Regions from separate parts of the Micromonospora sp. CPCC 205554 genome, predicted to be linked through region 1. Evidence: predicted binding sites of a transcription regulator. Region 1 holds the regulator's gene; the other holds the start of a gene.
The links. Region 1 encodes HspR, which represses chaperone genes until heat shock. Its sites were predicted from a motif close to TTGAGTNNNNNNNACTCAA; they were not measured.

Region 1 (4,414 bases):
CGCTGCTCGCCGGGGTCGGCCTGGTCAAGGGCGGCATCGCGCTCGCCATCGCGGTGTTCACCGTGGTCGTCGTGCTGGCCGTGGCCATCCGGTACGGCCACCTGATCTCCGCCGCGCTCTCCGCCAAGGATCCGGAGGCGCTGCTGCTCGGGGTGCTCGGCCTGACCCTGCTGGTCGCCGGTGTCGCGGCCAAGCTCCAGGTGTCCGCGGCGGTCGGCGCGTTCCTGGTGGGCATCGCGCTGTCCGGGCCGGTGGCGCACCACGCCACCGAGCTGCTCTCCCCGCTGCGTGACCTGTTCGCCGCGGTCTTCTTCGTGTTCTTCGGTCTGGTGACCAACCCGCTGGACATGCCACCGGTGCTGCTGCCCGCGCTGCTGCTCGCAGTGGTGACCATGGCGACGAAGGTGGCCACCGGCTACCTGGCCGCCCGCCGGGCCGGGATCGCCGAGCCCGGACGCTGGCGGGCCGGCCTGGCGCTGACCCCGCGCGGCGAGTTCTCCATCGTCATCGCCGGACTGGCCGTCGCGGCCATCTACCCGGTGGAGCCGAAGCTCGCCGCGCTCGCCACCGCGTACGTGTTGATCACGGTGGTGACCGGACCGCTGCTCGCCCGGCTGCCCGACACCCCGTGGTTCAAGCAGTGGCTGCGCAGCCGCGCCGCCGCCGCACGGCCACCCGCGCCGCTACCTCTGGGCTCCGGCGACTGACCCGGCGCCGGGCCGGATCAGCCGTAGGACAGATCCGGCCCGGCGTTGTCAAATTGAGCCCGGGAAGGTCTACCCCTGCTCCGTCCAACCGCGTTAACGTTTCGGCCCAGCAGCCAGGGTCCGCGGGTGGCCTGCGCCCCCGCCAGCGCAAGCGGAAGGTCGGCCGGTGAGCGTGCAGGAAGAGACGTTCCGCGGCTTCGCCAACCCGGTCGATCCCTCGCCCGCCGAGCTTCGGGCGTGGGCCTATCAACCGGATTCGGTGCCGCTGACCTCGATGCCGCCCGACTGGGACCTGCTGGTCGCCGGTGACCATCTGGTGCAGACGCTGTTCGATCTGGCGATGGACCAGGGCTGCCCGGCGCGGCGGTTCACGCTGCACTGCCTCTACATCTACGCCGCCGACGGCATCCGGACGAACTTCCGCGCCCACCCCAAGCGCCGGTTCCGCAAGCTGGTCGAGCAGGCCGAGAAGTCCGGCGACGACCTGATGCGCAACTGGGCGCACAACAGCCGGGTGCTGCTCGCCCGGCCGGATCTCTTCGTCTACCGGGACTGGTGCGAGGGCGGCCTGGTCCGCGAGAACCGCCGCCTCTGACGCCTCATCGCCGGCTTGAACGGCGAACGGACCGACATCCCCCCCATCCCCCCATCCCCCCATCCCCCCAGGATCAGCGTCGCCCAGCCACCTCGACCCGACCGTCCTGGTCGATCATGAACTTGGCGGTGTTTGGTGTCCGGTTTGTCGCCGCCAACTTCATGATCGACCGCGAGGGCGGGTGCGTGGTGCCCGCCCGCCCCTCGGGACACGAACGGGCCGGGATCCCCCGTGGACCCCGGCCCGCACGTCGGCGGATCGTCAGGTCGATCCGCCCTGCTTCTTGCGCCGCTCGTCGTCCCGCGCCCGGTCCACGCCGTGGTCCGTCTGGTCGGCGAAGCGCCCTTCCTTGACCTTGTCGCTGAAACGTCCCTCGGTGACCCGGTCGAATCGCTCGCGGACGTTCTCGGCCACCTTCTCCAGCCGTTCCTCCGCGCGCTCGGCCACCTTCTTCGCCGGTTCCGTCATGACTCCCCCCGCCAGCCCGGAATCCGCTTTGGGGGCTTTTGCCCCTGTGGAAAGCCTAGTTGACCCCAACCCGCCGTACCCCGCTTTCCCCTGACCCGGCCCGCGAACCGCCCGGGGGGACGACGAAGGCCGGCGCGGCCCCGGGGGAGCGGGGCGCGCCGGCCTTCAGGTACGAGGTCAGCGGTCGGGAGCGCGGCGCGGACGCCAGACGACGAGCGCGGTGGACGTGCGGTTGGTGGGCACGAGGTCGCCGCGGGGGAAGCCGCCGAGCGACTCCAGCTCGGCGATCCGCCGGTACGCGGCGTCCAGTTCCGCCTCCAGCCGGGCCACCCGCTGCTGCGCCTCTTCGAGCAGCCGCTCCAACCCGATGATCCGCTTGACCCCGGCCAGGTTGATGCCGTCGTCCTGGCTGAGCCGCTGCACCTCGCGGAGCAGCACCACGTCCCGGACGCTGTACCGGCGACCGCCGCCGGACGCCCGGCCCGCCTGCACGAGGCCCAGCCGGTCGTACTGGCGCAGCGTCTGGGGGTGCATCCCCGCCATCCGCGCGGCCACCGAGATCATCAAGACCTTGGCCTCGTAGGCCGGGTCACCCGAGCCGACGTACTCCTCCGACATGCCCGCTCACCTCCGCTGCCGACCTCAACTGAATCGACGTACCCGCGCGTCGAGATGTTCCCGCGCGGCGGGCGGAGTCTGCGCCGCGAAGGTCTCCAGCGCCGCCCGCGCCTCGTCCGACACCTTCGCCGGGACCACCACGTCGAGCGTGACCAGCAGGTCACCGGCGCGGCCGTCCTTGCGTACGACGCCCTTGCCGCGGGCGCGCAGCACCCGCCCGCTGGGCGTACCCGGTGGCACCCGCAGGGTCACCGTCCCGTCCAGGGTCGGTACGCGCAGGTCCGTGCCGAGAACCGCCTCGGCGTACGTGATCGGGACGGTCAGGGTCAGGTCGTCCCCGGTACGCCCGAACAGCTCGTCCGGGCGGACCTTCACCTGTACGAACAGGTCACCCGCCGCACCGCCCCGCTCGCCGGGCTCACCCCGGCCGGCCAGGCGGATCCGCTGCCCGTCGGCCACACCGGCCGGGAAGCGCACGTTCAGCGTGCGGGTCTTGGTGACCCCGCCGGTGCCGTGGCACTCCGGGCACTTCTCCTCGACGATCGTGCCGACGCCCTGGCAGTTGCGGCACGGCTCGGAGAAGCTGAACGACCCCTGGTTGCGGGTGGTCACCCCGGCGCCGTGGCAGACCGGGCAGGCCACCGGCTGGGTGCCGGGCTTCGCGCCGTTGCCGTGGCAGGTGTCGCAGACCCCGGGAGCGCGCAGCGTCAGCGGCAGCGTGACGCCTCGTACCGCGTCGGTGAAGTCGAGCGCCACCTCGGTCTCCACGTCCCGGCCACGCGCCGGGCCGCGCGGGCGCGCCGGGCCACCGCCGCCTCCGCCGCCGGAGAAGATCGAGCTGAACAGGTCGGTGAAGCCGCCGCCGCTGAACCGGTTGTCGCCGGCGCCGGCGCCGCCGCCGAACAGGTCGGAGACGTCGAACGGCATGCCGCCCGGCTGGCCCGCGCCGCGGGCGTTGCGCCGGAAGGCGCCGGAGCCGAACAGCGAGCGCATCTCGTCGTACTCGCGGCGCTTCTTCTCGTCACCGAGCACCGCGTACGCCTCGGAGACGGTCTTGAACCGCTCCTCCGCGCCGGTGTCGCCGGGGTTGTGGTCCGGGTGCGACTCCCGGGCCAACTTGCGGTACGCCTTCTTGATCTCGTCCGAGGAGGCGGACTTGTCCACGCCCAACGCGGCGTAGTAGTCCTTCTCGATCCAGTCCTTGGAACTCACCGGTCCACCCCCTTCCACGGGTCGAATCCCGGTCGTCCCGCCCGCCCGGTGCGGGCGGGCGGGACGTCACGGGTCGGCACTACTCCGGGTCCGCGACCGCGACCATGGCGGGCCGCAGCAGCCGCTCGCCGAGCTGGTAGCCGCGCCGCATGACCTGCACGCAGGTCGGCTCCGTCACGTCGGCGGAGGTCTGGTGCGCCACCGCCTCGTGCCGGGTCGGGTCGAACGGGTCACCCTTCTCGCCGAACGCGGTCAGGCCGAACTTCGTGAGCGCGCCGGTGAGCTGCTCGGCCACGCTGCCGAACGGGCCCACCAGGTCGCCGTGCTCGCGGGCCCGGTCCAGGTCGTCGAGGATCGGCAGCAGCGCGGTGAGCACAGCCCCGGTGGCCTGCTCCTGGACCAGGTTGCGGTCCCGGTCGACCCGCTTGCGGTAGTTGGCGTACTCCGCGGTCACCCGCTGGAGGTCGCGGGTGCGCTCCTCCAGGTCGGTGCGGAGCGACTCCAGCTCGGCGCCGAGCGGCGCGTCCGTGCCGGTCCCGCCCTTCGGCTCGGCGGGCGAGTCGACCACGGTCGGACCGCCGACCTCGGCCTCGCCGCCGATCTCGTCGACCACGACCTCGGCCTCCTCGACCAGCCCTTCGGCGGGCGCGTCGGCGGCCGCGTCGGCCGCCGAGGCGTCGTTCGCCGGCTGCTCGGTCACCTTGCCGAGCTTGCGCTTGTCGCGGATGACGACCCGGGGTTCGTCGCCGGTGTCCTTGCCGGCGCCCGGCGCCGACCCGGTGGCACCCGGGTCGGCCGCTCGTGGCTTGTCCGT
Region 2 (4,414 bases), on a different contig from region 1:
ATCGCCGGGCTGCGCGGCACCACCATCAAGGGCCGCAAGGCGACGGTGCGCCGGGACCGCGACGGCGACGGTCCGGGCGAGCGCCGCGACCGGGGCTACGAGCGGCGCGACCGCCGCTGAGCCCGACGCGACCCGCGGGCGGACACGACGGCGCCCCGGCCACCGTGCGGACGGTGGCCGGGGCGACTGTCGTCAGGCCGCGGCGAGCGCCGGACCGTCCAGCGCCTCCGTGCCGATCTCGGCCGGGCGCAGCGCCAGCGCGAGCACGTCCGCCACGTCGGACAGGGTGTGCACGGTCAGCGCCTCCCGCACCTGCGCCGGCAGGTCGTCCAGGTCCGGCTCGTTGCGCTTCGGGATGATCACCTCGGTGAGGCCGGCCCGGTGCGCGGCGAGCAGCTTCTGCTTCACCCCGCCGATCGGCAGTACCCGGCCGGAGAGCGTCACCTCGCCGGTCATCCCGAACTCGGGCCGCACCGGACGCCCGGTCACCAGGGACGCCAGCGCGGTCACCATGGTGATGCCGGCGCTCGGGCCGTCCTTGGGCACCGCGCCCGCCGGGACGTGCAGGTGGATCCGCCGCCCGGCCAGCGCGTTCGGGTCCAGCCCGTAGCGCCGTCCGTTCGACCGCAGGTACGACCACGCGATGTGCGCGGACTCCTTCATCACGTCGCCGAGCTGGCCGGTGAGCGTCAGGCCCGGCTCGCCCTCCATCGTGGTGGCCTCGATGAACAGCACGTCCCCACCGGCGCCGGTGACGGCCAGGCCGGTCGCCACGCCGGGCACGGCCGTCCGCTCGGCCGACTCCGGGGTGAACTTCGGCCGGCCCAGGTAGCGGGCCAGGTTCCCGGCGTCCACGTGCACCGGCGCGGCGTCCGTGGCGAGCGCGACGGCCACCTTGCGCAGGATCTTCGCCAGGGCCCGTTCGAGCTGCCGGACGCCGGCCTCCCGGGTGTACTCGCCCGCGATCAGCGCCAGCGCCTCGTCGGCGACTGTCACCTCGTCGGCGGTCAGCCCGGCCCGCTCCCGCTGCCGGGGCAGCAGGTGGTCCCGGGCGATGGCGACCTTCTCGTCCTCGGTGTAGCCGTCCAGCGCGACCAGTTCCATCCGGTCCAGCAGCGGGCCGGGGATCGCCTCGACCACGTTGGCGGTGGCCAGGAACAGCACGTCGGACAGGTCGAGGTCGACCTCCAGGTAGTGGTCGCGGAACGTGTGGTTCTGCGCCGGGTCGAGCACCTCGAGCAGGGCCGCGGCCGGGTCGCCGGCGTAACCGGCGGCCAGCTTGTCGACCTCGTCGAGCAGCACGACCGGGTTCATCGAGCCGGCCTCGCGCAGCGCCCGCACGATCCGGCCGGGCAGCGCGCCGACGTACGTGCGCCGGTGGCCGCGGATCTCCGCCTCGTCCCGGACACCGCCGAGGGAGACGCGGACGAAGTTGCGGCCCAGCGCCCGGGCGACCGACTCACCGAGGCTGGTCTTGCCGACACCGGGCGGACCGGCGAGGGCCAGCACCGCGCCGGAGCCGCGTCCGCCGACCACGCCGAGGTTGCGCTCCGCGCGCCGGTTGCGCACCGCGAGGTACTCCAGGATGCGGTCCTTCACGTCGGCCAGGCCGGCGTGGTCGGCGTCCAGCACGGCCCGGGCCGCGGCCAGGTCCGTGTCGTCCTGGGTACGCGTGTTCCACGGCATCTCCAGGACGGTGTCCAGCCAGGTACGGATCCAGCCCGCCTCGGGTGAGGCGTCACTGGCCCGCTCCAGCTTGCCGACCTCACGAAGCGCCGCCTCGCGCACCTTCTCCGGCAGGTCGGCGGACTCCACCCGGGAGCGGTAGTCGGCGGAGCCGTCCGGCTCGTCCTCGCCGAGTTCCTTGCGGATCGCGGCGAGCTGCTGGCGGAGCAGGAACTCCCGCTGGGACTTCTCCAGCCCCTCGCGGACGTCGCTGTTGATCTGCTCGGTGACCTCCTGCTCGGCCAGGTGTTCCTTCACCCAGCCGACGAGCAGGTCCAGCCGGGCGGTGACGTCCGGCGCGGCGAGCAGTTCGGTCTTCTGCGCCAGGCTGAGCCAGGGCGCGTAACCGGCCGAGTCGGCCAGCTCGGACAGGTCGGTCATCCGCTCCATCGCGTCGATCACCTGCCAGGCACCGCGCTGCTGCAGCACTGACGTCATGAGCGCGCGGTACTCACGGGCGAGTTCCCGGGCGCGGCCCGCCGGTGCGGGCTCGTCGAGTGTGGTCGCCTCGACCCAGAGCGCGGCGCCGGGACCGGGCACGCCGGAGCCGATGCGGGCGCGGGCCAGACCTCGGACGACCGCCGCCGGCTCGCCGCTGGGCAGCCGGCCCACCTTCTCGATCGTGGCGACCACGCCGACGGAGCCGTACTCACCGTCGATGCGGGGCACGGCCAGGAGTTCCTTGTCGCCGGTGGCGCGCGCCGCGTCGACGGCGGCCTGGGTGGTCGGGTCGAGGGTCACCGGGATGACCATCCCGGGCAGCAGGACGGCGTCGGTCAGGGGAAGTACCGGAAGAGTTGCCATCGAACACCTGCCATCACGTTGGTTGAGCGTGTCTGGCTCAAGTAACAAAACATGTCCCTTGTTCCGGGTTGTGACCCACGCCACTGCGAAGCGCCGCGTTCCCGCGCCGCGCACCCAATGGCGACACCCCTTTACCGCGACCCGCCGAATGGAAACAGCGGGCTATTGTTGCGGAATTACCGCGCGGTAGGTCAAACTCTTAGCCACACCCCGCCCGACACAGGGAGTAATGGCGATGGCAAGGAAAGTAATCACCGTTCTGACCGACGACCTCGACGGCGGAAAGGCCGATCGGACCGTCGAGTTCAGCCTGGACGGCGTGGCGTACACGATCGACGTCTCCGACGAGAACGCCGGCGTCCTGCGCAAGGCGCTGGATCCGTACATCAGCGCTGGCAGGCGAATCGGCCGGGGAACGGCCGAGGTCACCCGCGGCGCCCGCCGCACCACCCGGCCGAGCACCTCGGGAATGGACCGCGAGCAGAACCGCGCCATCCGGGAATGGGCCGCCAAGAACGGGTTCGAGATTTCCGAGCGCGGGCGCATCCCCGTGTCGGTGGTCCAGGCGTACAAGAACCGCTGACCGCCACCGGTTCACCGTCGGGCATCCGGGGGTCACGCTGAGAAATCGGTGTGGCCCCGATCGGCTTTCTACGGCCGGCGCTTTTCATCCGGCCGCATAGCGCGGCACGAGATTTCTTCCGGGCTCACCTCCCACCGCGCCCCGGCGCGGGAACGGCAGCGGCCGCCCGGAGGAGTCCCCCGGACGGCCGCGGCCGTACGCCCGCTCAGTTGACCCGGATGCGCACCACGTCGATGGCGGGGGTCTGGTTGGCCCGCTCCATCATCGGGATACGGTGCGAGCCGTCACCGGCCCAGACCGCGCACTGCGCCACGCCCGACTGCGCCAGGCCCGGGATCTGGATCAGCACGTCGTCCGGCTGGTCGCCGCCCCGCCCGTCCTCGGTGGCGACGAAGAAGGCCGGCACGTCCTGCGGGTTCGGAGGCTGCCGGGTGCTGCCGAGCATCCGGCAGGCGGTGTGGAAGTGGCCGCGCACCAGGCCCTGGCCGTTGAGCAGCGAGCTCTCCAGGTAGTAGCCGCCCTGGCCGGCGGCGAGGAAGCGGTCCCGCACCAGGTTCTTGGTGGTGACCCGGAGCGTGAACGGCTGGTTGCGCCGCACCTGGTTCGGGAACTGCGTGATCAGCAGCGACGGGTTGTTCGCCGCGGCGCCCACCTCACCGAACGCGGTGCTCACGCACCGGTTGCCGTTCTGGAAACCGTCGTGGGCCTGGAGCTGGCTGCCGGAGCAGTCCTTGGCGAGCACGTTCAGGCCGTTGCCGCCGCCGTTGTTCTGGCCACCGCCATTGTTGTTCCCGCCGCCGTTGTTGCCGCCGTTCTGGCCACCGTTGTTGTCGCCGCCGTTCTGGCCCCCGTTGTTGTTCCCGCCGTTCTGACCGCCGTTCTGGGGGGTGTCGGTCAGCGCGCACTGGGCGAGCTGATCCAGGCCCTGCGGGCGCTGGGCGACCCGGCCGATGGCGGTGGCGATCCGGTTGAGCGCCGCGGTCCGCTTGTCCGCGAGCGGACGCAGGATCGCATTGTTGATGAAGTCGCCGCCGTTGCGGCCCTCCGCGGCGAGCCGCCGGTTCGCCTCGGCGATCTGCGACTCCAGCAGCGCCAGGGTGCGGTCCACCTCGGCGCGGGCCCGGTCGGGCACCTGCGGCAGCCGGCCGCGGACGTCCGGGCAGGCCACGGTCGGGGTGCCGGCGCCGGCGCCGCCCGCGTTGGTCTGCTGGCACTCGGCCGGTGACATCTGGCCGTCGCCCCAGTGGTTGCGGACCCAGCGGCCGTTCTGCCAGGTACGGGTGGTGCTGCCCTGGCCGTTCG

Region 2: the regulator HspR is predicted to act here: its motif matches at 2,552-2,570, upstream of lon (endopeptidase La).

The regions. Positions count from the first base shown of each region.
Region 1 covers NZ_JBAKHP010000021.1:50,249-54,662, forward strand. Annotated here, with positions in the region: gene V6U82_RS22765 (cation:proton antiporter) at 1-707, shown strand, start outside; gene V6U82_RS22770 (hypothetical protein) at 874-1,302, shown strand; gene V6U82_RS22775 (hypothetical protein) at 1,564-1,770, opposite strand; gene V6U82_RS22780 (heat shock protein transcriptional repressor HspR) at 1,948-2,388, opposite strand; gene dnaJ (molecular chaperone DnaJ) at 2,413-3,600, opposite strand; gene grpE (nucleotide exchange factor GrpE) at 3,680-4,414, opposite strand, start outside.
Region 2 covers NZ_JBAKHP010000001.1:170,246-174,659, forward strand. Annotated here, with positions in the region: gene V6U82_RS00820 (DEAD/DEAH box helicase) at 1-120, shown strand, start outside; gene lon (endopeptidase La) at 193-2,529, opposite strand; gene V6U82_RS00830 (histone-like nucleoid-structuring protein Lsr2) at 2,765-3,112, shown strand; gene V6U82_RS00835 (hypothetical protein) at 3,318-4,414, opposite strand, start outside.